2 regions of the Streptomyces sp. NPDC017979 genome follow, and region 2 is predicted to be linked to the other one. Evidence: riboswitches for the same ligand, from Rfam matches in the RefSeq annotation. Region 2 holds a riboswitch; the other holds the start of a gene.
The links. Region 2 has a riboswitch for S-adenosylmethionine ahead of thrC (threonine synthase). Riboswitches for the same ligand answer to the same signal wherever they lie in the genome.
Positions count from the first base shown of each region.

Region 1 (4,004 bases), on a different contig from region 2:
GTCCTCACCCGTGACCTGAAGGTCCGCGGCGACCTCTACGGCGGCCCCGGCACGGGTGCTTCCGGCGGTCTCGGCGCGGGGCTCGCCGCCCTCGGCGCCCATCTGCTGCCCCGGTTCGAGGTCCTGCTCGACCAGCTCGACCTGGACGCCCGGCTGGCCCGGGCCGACCTGGTGCTCACCGCCGAGGGCGCGCTGGACCACCAGACCCCGCGCGGCAAGGTCCCCGCCGAGGTGGCCCGGCGCGCCAAGCGCTACGGACGTCCCGTGCTGGCCCTCGCCGGCACGATCGGGGAGGGCGCGCACCAGGTCCGCTCGGCGGGCGTGGACGCGTACAGCTCGATCCTGCCCGCGCCCGTCTCGCTCAGCGAAGCCCTGGGCCGCGGCGGGGAGTTCCTGGCGGACGCGACCGAGCGGGCGCTGCGGATGGTCCTGCTCGGTGCGCGGCTGCCGGAGCGTCAGCCGGTCGGCGCGGCGGCCGGGCCCGCGGTCGGGTCCGGCACGCAGCGGCCGTCCTCGGTGCGGTAGCTCCACCGCGCGCCGTCGGTGACCAGCTCGCCCACGGCCCGTACGAAGCGCTCCAGGTGCTCGTCGGGCGTACCGGCGCCGAAGCTGACCCGGATCGCGTTCAGCGAACGCTCGCCCGGCTCGGCCTCGGGGGCGCCGCACTCGCCCGGCTCCTCGGGGTCGCTGCCGAGCAGGGTGCGGACCAGGGGGTGGGCGCAGAACAGGCCGTCGCGCACCCCGATGCCGTACTCGGCGGAGAGCGCGGCGGCGAAGTGGGAGCTGTTCCACCCCTCGACGACGAAGGAGATCACGCCGACCCGGGGTGCGTCGTCCCCGAACAGGGACAACACCTTCACCTGCGGCACCTCGGCGAGGCCCGCGCGCACCCGGGCCACCGACTCCTGCTCCCGGGCGACGAGGGAGTCGAAGCCGGCCTCGGTGAGCGCGCGGCAGGCGGCGGCGATCGCGTACACCCCGATGACGTTCGGCGAACCGGCCTCGTGGCGGGCGGCGGTGGTGTGCCACTCGACCTCCACGCCGCCGTCCGCGCGCCGGGCGACCTTGCGCGACGCGCCGCCGCCGGCGAGGTAGGGCCGGGCCTCGCGCAGCCAGTCCGCACGGCCCGCCAGCACCCCGGAGCCGAACGGGGCGTACAGCTTGTGGCCCGAGAAGGCGACGTAGTCGACGTCCAGCTCGCGCACGGACACCGGGTGGTGCGGGGCGAGTTGGGCCGCGTCCAGCACGATGCGGGCGCCGTGCGCGTGGGCGGCGGCGGCGAGCTCCTTCACCGGCCACAGCTCACCGGTCACGTTCGACGCACCCGTCACACAGACCAGCGCGGGCCCGTACGGGTCGCGGTCGGCGAGCGCGCGCTCCAACGTGCTGACGGCCTGCTCCGGGGTGCGCGGCGCGTTCAGGTACGTCACCCGCGCCTCCTGCCAGGGCAGCAGGGAGGCGTGGTGCTCGGTCTCGAAGACGAACACCTCGCAGTCGGCGGGGAGCACGGCCGCGAGGAGGTTGAGCGAGTCGGTGGTGGAGCGGGTGAACACCACCTGGTCGCCCTCGCGGCAGTCCAGGAACTCCGCGACGGTCTCCCGGCTGTTCTCGAAGAGGTCGGTGGAGAGCTGGGAGAGGTAGCCGGCGCCGCGGTGCACGCTGCCGTAGTACGGGGCGTACGCGGCGACGTCGTCCCACACCCGCTGGAGCGCGGGGGCGCTGGCCGCGTAGTCGAGGGCCGCGTACGTGACCTCCCCGCCGGTCACCAGCGGCACGGTGACGTCCCGGCCGAGTACGGGCAGGGCGGCGCAGTCGCTGTCGGCGGCAGTGGCGGCGGCGGTGTTCGGGCATGCGGACATGGCGGAATCTCCCGGTGGGGCGCAGCGAAGGGGAATGGCTTCAGGACGGGCTCCGCGGGGCGCACTTGCGCACTCGGCGCGCTGGGCGCGGTGTCGCGGAGGGGTGATGAAGAAGGGGCCTACGAGGCCCTATCGCATTCGCTTGCTCACGAGGCTGCTCCCTTGAGGACCAGGACCCCAGGGTTCGCAGGGGTCCGCGCTTGCCGCGGACCTCGCTGCCCACGGCCTGGTCTTCACCCGGGGCACCCCGCCACGGACGGAGGGTTGCCGGACAGCGGGCCGGGGCCGTAGTCGCTGTCACTCATGACCTGCGCAAACCGTATGCGACCCGGCCCGCCCCCGCAACCACGTCCGCATCCCGGACAACGCCCCCGCGGGGAAACGGCGAGTACGTCAGCGGCGCAAAGGGCTGCGCGAGCAACCCGCGGCCGGGCAGCACGTCGCCCCGGCGCCGAGATGACGGGGCCGGGGCGGAAGTGGCGCGCAGGGCTCAGGCGCTGTCCTGGGTCAGCAGGAGAGGTTCGAGCCCGCCGGCACGCCCAGGATCTGGGTGAAGTTCTTGTAGCGGTTCACGCGGCTCTGGACCTGCGCGGGGTGACCGCCGTCGCATTCGAGCGCACCGTTGATCGCACGGATGGTCTGGCCGAAGCCGGCGCCGCTGATCATCGCGTCGTGCGCGGTCACCGGGCCGGGGCCGTCCTGGGTGTTCCAGTACCAGAGCGCCGTCATCATGGAGATGGCCGGGTCGGTCTCAACGAGGTCGGGGTTGTTGAGCAGGTCGATGCCCAACCAGTCGCCCACGGTCTTGTAGTTGAAGTTCCAGCTCAGCATGATCGGGCCGCGGCCGTAGTACTTGGCCTGGCCCGCGGGGCAGCCGTAGGGCTGGCTGCGGTCGCAGTAGAGCGGGTAGTTCCGCTCGTCGATCTCCTTGATGTAGTACAGCCCGCCGGTCTCGTGGCTGATGTTGGCGAGGAAGGCCGCGGCCTCCTGCTTGCGCATCGTGTCGTTGCCGGTGTGGGCGAACGCCGGGAACGCCTTCATGGCGTCGGTGAGGCCCTTGTACGTGTAGAAGGGGTTCCGGCGCGGGAACATCTGGTTGAACTGCGCCTCGCTCACCACGAAGCTGTTCGGGTCGGGGTTGCCGCCCGTGCCGCAGGTGTACGGGTCCCAGTAGTAGGTGCTCACCACCGGGTTGTACCCGGGGTTGGCCCGCTCGGCGATGTAGATGCTGCCGTCGGTGTACTTGACGATGTCGCCCACGCGGTAGTTCTGGCCGGCGGCCCAGGCGGGGGCGACGGCGCACTCGTCGACCGGGGCGGCGGCGGGGGCGGCGGTGGCGGTCGGCACCAGGGCCGTCGCCAGCAGCGAGCCCGCCGCGAGCACGGAGGCCATCAGGGCTTTCATTCGGGTTCTGAGCACGGTCCAGTGACCTTTCGTGCGTCCGAGGACATGCCTGGTAGCCCCAGTGGGACACCGAGGCGACCAGACACGCCGTGTTGGGGGGTGGTTACGCACACCCAAGCGCCCCGGGCGGGGCGCGGTCAAGGTATAGACCAATGCAATTTTAGAAACAACCATCCCCATTCCAGGCCCAGTTGGGTCTGGAGGGGGGCCACGGCTCTACCCCGATGTGAAACTTGCAGCATGGGCATGGGGCGCGAGTCGCGGCACGAGAAGGACGCGATGACGGTGGAGATCGTCTTCGCCCTGGTGACGGGTGTGGCGCTGGCCGCGGCGGTGTTCGCGGTCCCTTGGGCCCTCGCGCTGGCCTTCGGCGTCACCGGTTCGGTCAAGGAGGGCGTGTTGGTCGGCGGCGCGCTGCTCGGAGCGACCGCCGGGGTGTGGCGTCTGGTGAGGGTGCTGCGCCGCTTCGACGCACAGCGACGCATGGGCCGCTGACCTGCGGGCGCCCAGCGACGTCCTGATCGTCTGCAACGCGGGCCACGGAGCCCGCGCACAGGCCCGCCCTCCGGCACGGCCCCTCATGCCGCGCACGCGTCCAGGAGGACGCGCCATGCCCCTGGGCACGACGGAACCGCGGACGCCGTCGCCGCGCACCCCGTTCGGCACGAGGGCACGACGGCGACGACGCCCGCAGCGTCAGTGCACCGACCCGGGCGCTACGACGCGTTCGTGGCGCGCACC
Region 1 covers NZ_JBIRGU010000003.1:682,550-686,553, reverse strand. Annotated here, with positions in the region: gene ACH4E8_RS12545 (glycerate kinase) at 1-525, shown strand, start outside; gene ACH4E8_RS12540 (aminotransferase class V-fold PLP-dependent enzyme) at 456-1,859, opposite strand; SAM riboswitch class IV at 2,051-2,168, opposite strand; gene ACH4E8_RS12535 (glycoside hydrolase family 19 protein) at 2,367-3,278, opposite strand; gene ACH4E8_RS12530 (DUF6332 family protein) at 3,504-3,758, shown strand; gene trpD (anthranilate phosphoribosyltransferase) at 3,980-4,004, opposite strand, start outside.
Region 1: another riboswitch for S-adenosylmethionine. It lies ahead of ACH4E8_RS12540 (aminotransferase class V-fold PLP-dependent enzyme); the one in region 2 lies ahead of thrC (threonine synthase).

Region 2 (4,004 bases):
CATGCCCAACTCCCCTATTACTGGCCCTTGCACAGGACCGCACCTCGCGGACCCGGGTCAGACCCCTACCCGCTCACTGGAGTGCGCCGGAACGCGTCGACCGCGGCTGAATGTATCTGCCCAACTGCCCTCTGCAACAGGTCAATCGGACGAGAATTCCTGGAACCTACGATCGGGTAATTAGGCTGGATTACCGCAATTCCGGGACAAATCAGGCCGGACAAAAGGAACTTAAGCGACACAAGTACGCCACACATTGGCTGCTTCTTATCGAGCCCGGGCGCAATTCGATACGTGGGCGAGAGCGTTCGGCGAAGGGGCGTTCCCCAACTGTAGCGTGCTCAACCCTGCAGAATTGCCCCCTCCGGATGTCTCACGGAGGGGGCAATGCAACTGACTCTGGGTAATACGGCTGACTCTCGGTGACGCCGACCGCCCGCGCGGGCGGGGGCGGCGGTCCGGGTCTCAGCCGCCGGCGACCGCGGGGATGATCGAGATGCCGGCGCCGTCCGGCGTGGCGGTCTCCAGGCCCTGCTCGAAGCGGACGTCGTCGTCGTTGACGTACACGTTGACGAAGCGGCGCAGCTTGCCCTGGTCGTCCAGGACGCGGGCGGCGATCCCCGTGTGGTTCTTCTCCAGGTCGGCGATGACCTCGGCGAGGGTCGCGCCCTCGGCGGGCACCTCGGCCTGGCCGCCGGTGTAGGTGCGCAGGATGGTCGGGATGCGGACGTTGACGCTCATGGGTGCCTCTTTCGGGGCCGGTGCAGGGCCGGTACGGGGGCGGGCGGAGGGAACGGAGGGGCTGGCGGGACCTGTCGCGGTCAGCCGGCCAGACCGGCGGCGCGGAAGGCGTCCAGGCTCGGCCGGATCGTCGCCGACGGACCGGTGGTGCCGGCGACCGCGTCCAGCGTCTTGAGGCCGTCGCCGGTGTTGAGGACGACGGTGGTGAGCGTCGGGTCGAGCACGCCCGCCTCCAGCAGCTTCTTGGTGACGCCGACCGTCACGCCGCCCGCGGTCTCCGCGAAGATCCCCTCCGTGCGGGCGAGCAGCTTGATCGCCTCGACGACCTGCTCGTCGGTGACGTCCTCGACCACGCCCCCGGTGCGGCGGGCGATGTCCAGGACGTACGGGCCGTCCGCCGGGTTGCCGATGGCGAGCGACTTCACGATGGTGTCGGGCTTGACCGGCCGCACGACGTCGTGGCCCGCCTTGAAGGCGGCGGAGACCGGGGAGCAGCCCTCGGCCTGCGCGGCGATGATCCGGTACGGGCGGTCCTCGACCAGACCCAGCTTGATCAGCTCCTGGAGCCCCTTGTCGATCTTGGTGAGCTGGGAGCCGGAGGCGACGGGGACGACGATCTGGTCCGGGATGCGCCAGCCGAGCTGCTCGCAGATCTCGTACGCGAGGGTCTTGGAGCCCTCGGCGTAGTACGGGCGCAGGTTGACGTTCACGAAGCCCCAGCCCTCGCCGATCGGGTCGCCGATCAGCTCGGAGCAGAAGCGGTTCACGTCGTCGTAGGTGCCCTCGATGCCGACCAGCTCGCCCCCGTAGACCGCGGCCATGACGACCTTGCCCTGCTCCAGGTCGTGCGGGATGAAGACGCAGGAGCGCAGCCCGGCGCGGGCCGCGGCGGCGCCCACCGCGCCGGCGAGGTTGCCGGTGGAGGAGCAGGAGAGGGTGGTGAAGCCGAAGGCGCGGGCGGCCTCGACGGCGATGGCGACGACGCGGTCCTTGAAGGAGTGCGTCGGGTTGCCGGAGTCGTCCTTGACGTAGAGCCCGCCGGTGACGCCCAGCTCGGCGGCGAGCCGGTCGGCCTGCACGAGCTTGGTGAAGCCGGGGTTCACGTTCGGCTTGTCGGCGACGTCGGCGGGGACGGGCAGCAGGGGTGCGTAGCGCCAGATGTTGGCCGGTCCGGCCTCGATGCGCTTGCGCAGCTCCTCCGGGTCGCCCGTGGGCAGGTCGTACGCGATCTCCAGCGGGCCGAAACAGGCGGCGCAGGCGAAGATCGGGCCGAGCGGGAAGCGCTCGCCGCACTCGCGACAGGAGAGCGCTGCGGCGGGGCCGAGGTCGGGGGTGGTGGTCGCGGTGCTTGCGGCGGTCTGCACAGCCATGGAGGCGAGGCCCTTTCTCCTCATCTTCCTCATGGCGCATTTCGCCATGAGACGGATTTGGCACCTTCCCTAGCCGGGAGCCTCGCGACGCTGCGGCGCTTGGGCGCACTGCACGACGGAGACCGGCTGGAGGGTTGCCGGGGCTTCAACGGGCCGTATCCCTCTGCCCCTCTGGATGAGCGGTATTCGATTGTGAACGGCGGGGTGGAACGCATCGAACGAGTCGATCGCGACGTTCAACCATGGGGCCGTTCGGCGCGGGGACCCCGACATGCGATGGCCATCCGCGTTGTTCAAGACTGTAACCGAAGGTCCGGGCGGTTGAGATAGTCGTCCGAACCGCGAGATGGGTCACAGCGGGCGCCGGACGGTTCGACGGCGGGCCGCACGGACGGAGGAGTTGGGGGCACGTGCTCGATGAGGTGGAGCGGTGGCTGGCGACGCGTTCCTGGTCGGCGGCGGACCGTCCGCTGAGCGCCCTGGTCGCGGCCAAGCGGGGGACGACGGTCAGCGTGGTCCTGCCCGCCCTCGACGAGGAGGCCACCGTCGGGGAGATCGTCCGGGTGATCCGCCGGGAGCTGATGGAGCGGGTGCCGCTCGTGGACGAGTTGGTGGTGGTCGACTCCGGGTCCACGGACCGTACGGGCGAGGTGGCCGCGGCGGCGGGCGCACGGGTGGTCCACCGGGACGAGGTCCTGCCGCGGATCCCTGCACTGCCGGGCAAGGGCGAGGTGCTGTGGCGCTCCCTGATGGTCACGCGCGGTGACGTCGTCTGTTTCGTCGACGCGGATCTGCGGGACTTCTCCGCGGACTTCGTCTCCGGGATCGTCGGCCCGCTGCTGACCAATCCGCAGGTGCAGTTCGTCAAGGCGATGTACGACCGACCACTTGGCGAAACCGCAGGTCAGGGCGGCCGGGTGACGGAGCTGGTGGCGCGCCCGCTGCTCAATCTGCACTGGCCGCAGCTCGCCGGCTTCGTGCAGCCGCTGGGCGGCGAGTACGCGGCGCGGCGCTCGCTGCTGGAGCGGCTGCCCTTCCCCGTCGGTTACGGAGTGGAGCTGGGTCTGCTGGTCGACGCGCTGCACACGGTGGGGCTCGACGCGCTCGCGCAGGTCGACGTGGGGACGCGCAAGCACCGGCACCAGGACGGGCAGGCACTGGGGCGGATGGCGGCGGCGATCTACCGGACCGCGCAGCTTCGGCTGTCCCGCGGGCACTTGGTGCGGCCGGCGCTGACCCAGTTCGAGCGGGGCGAGGACGGCTTCGTACCGCGCACGCACGCGGTGGACACGGAGGAGCGGCCGCCGATGCGGGAGATCGACGAGTACGCGGCGCGTCGTGCCGCCTAGTGGACGGTTTATATCCGAAAATCCTATATGTGTATGCGACTGAGCAACGTGTGACACCGGAGCTGACCGCACGGCTGACCCCGCGGCGAACGGGCCCCGCGCTGCCCCGACCGCTGAGACGTCGACGGGCCCTGCGGCTCACGGGGCTGCTGGCCCTGCTGGTCCTCGTCGTGGCCGCCGTCGCGGGGGCCGCGGCGCCGCCCGCGCCCTCGGGTCCGCAGCTCTGGCTGCTGGGCGGGCTGGTGGTGGCGCTGGCGGCGGCGTGCGCGGTGGCCTTCGCGGCGACCCGCACCCGACGCACCCCGCCGAAGGGGTAGCTCGGGGCGAAAACCCGCCCCGGGCGCCCCGGGAGTCGCGGGAGCCGGCGGGCGTCGCCGGAGCCGGCTGAAACCCCACCGGCGACAAGACGCCACTCGACCGTATGTGCGTTTGCCGGCCGGGGCTGCGGGCTAAGTTCTGGCACATGGCTGCCGAACCTTCCGCCACTCCGTCCCGCGCCCGGATCCTGGTCGCTTCCAACCGCGGGCCCGTCTCGTACGCCCTC
Region 2 covers NZ_JBIRGU010000002.1:161,945-165,948, reverse strand. Annotated here, with positions in the region: gene ACH4E8_RS06705 (cold-shock protein) at 1-3, opposite strand, end outside; gene ACH4E8_RS06700 (MoaD/ThiS family protein) at 466-741, opposite strand; gene thrC (threonine synthase) at 822-2,111, opposite strand; SAM riboswitch class I at 2,129-2,293, opposite strand; gene ACH4E8_RS06690 (glucosyl-3-phosphoglycerate synthase) at 2,522-3,460, shown strand; gene ACH4E8_RS06685 (hypothetical protein) at 3,511-3,777, shown strand; gene ACH4E8_RS06680 (trehalose-6-phosphate synthase) at 3,924-4,004, shown strand, end outside.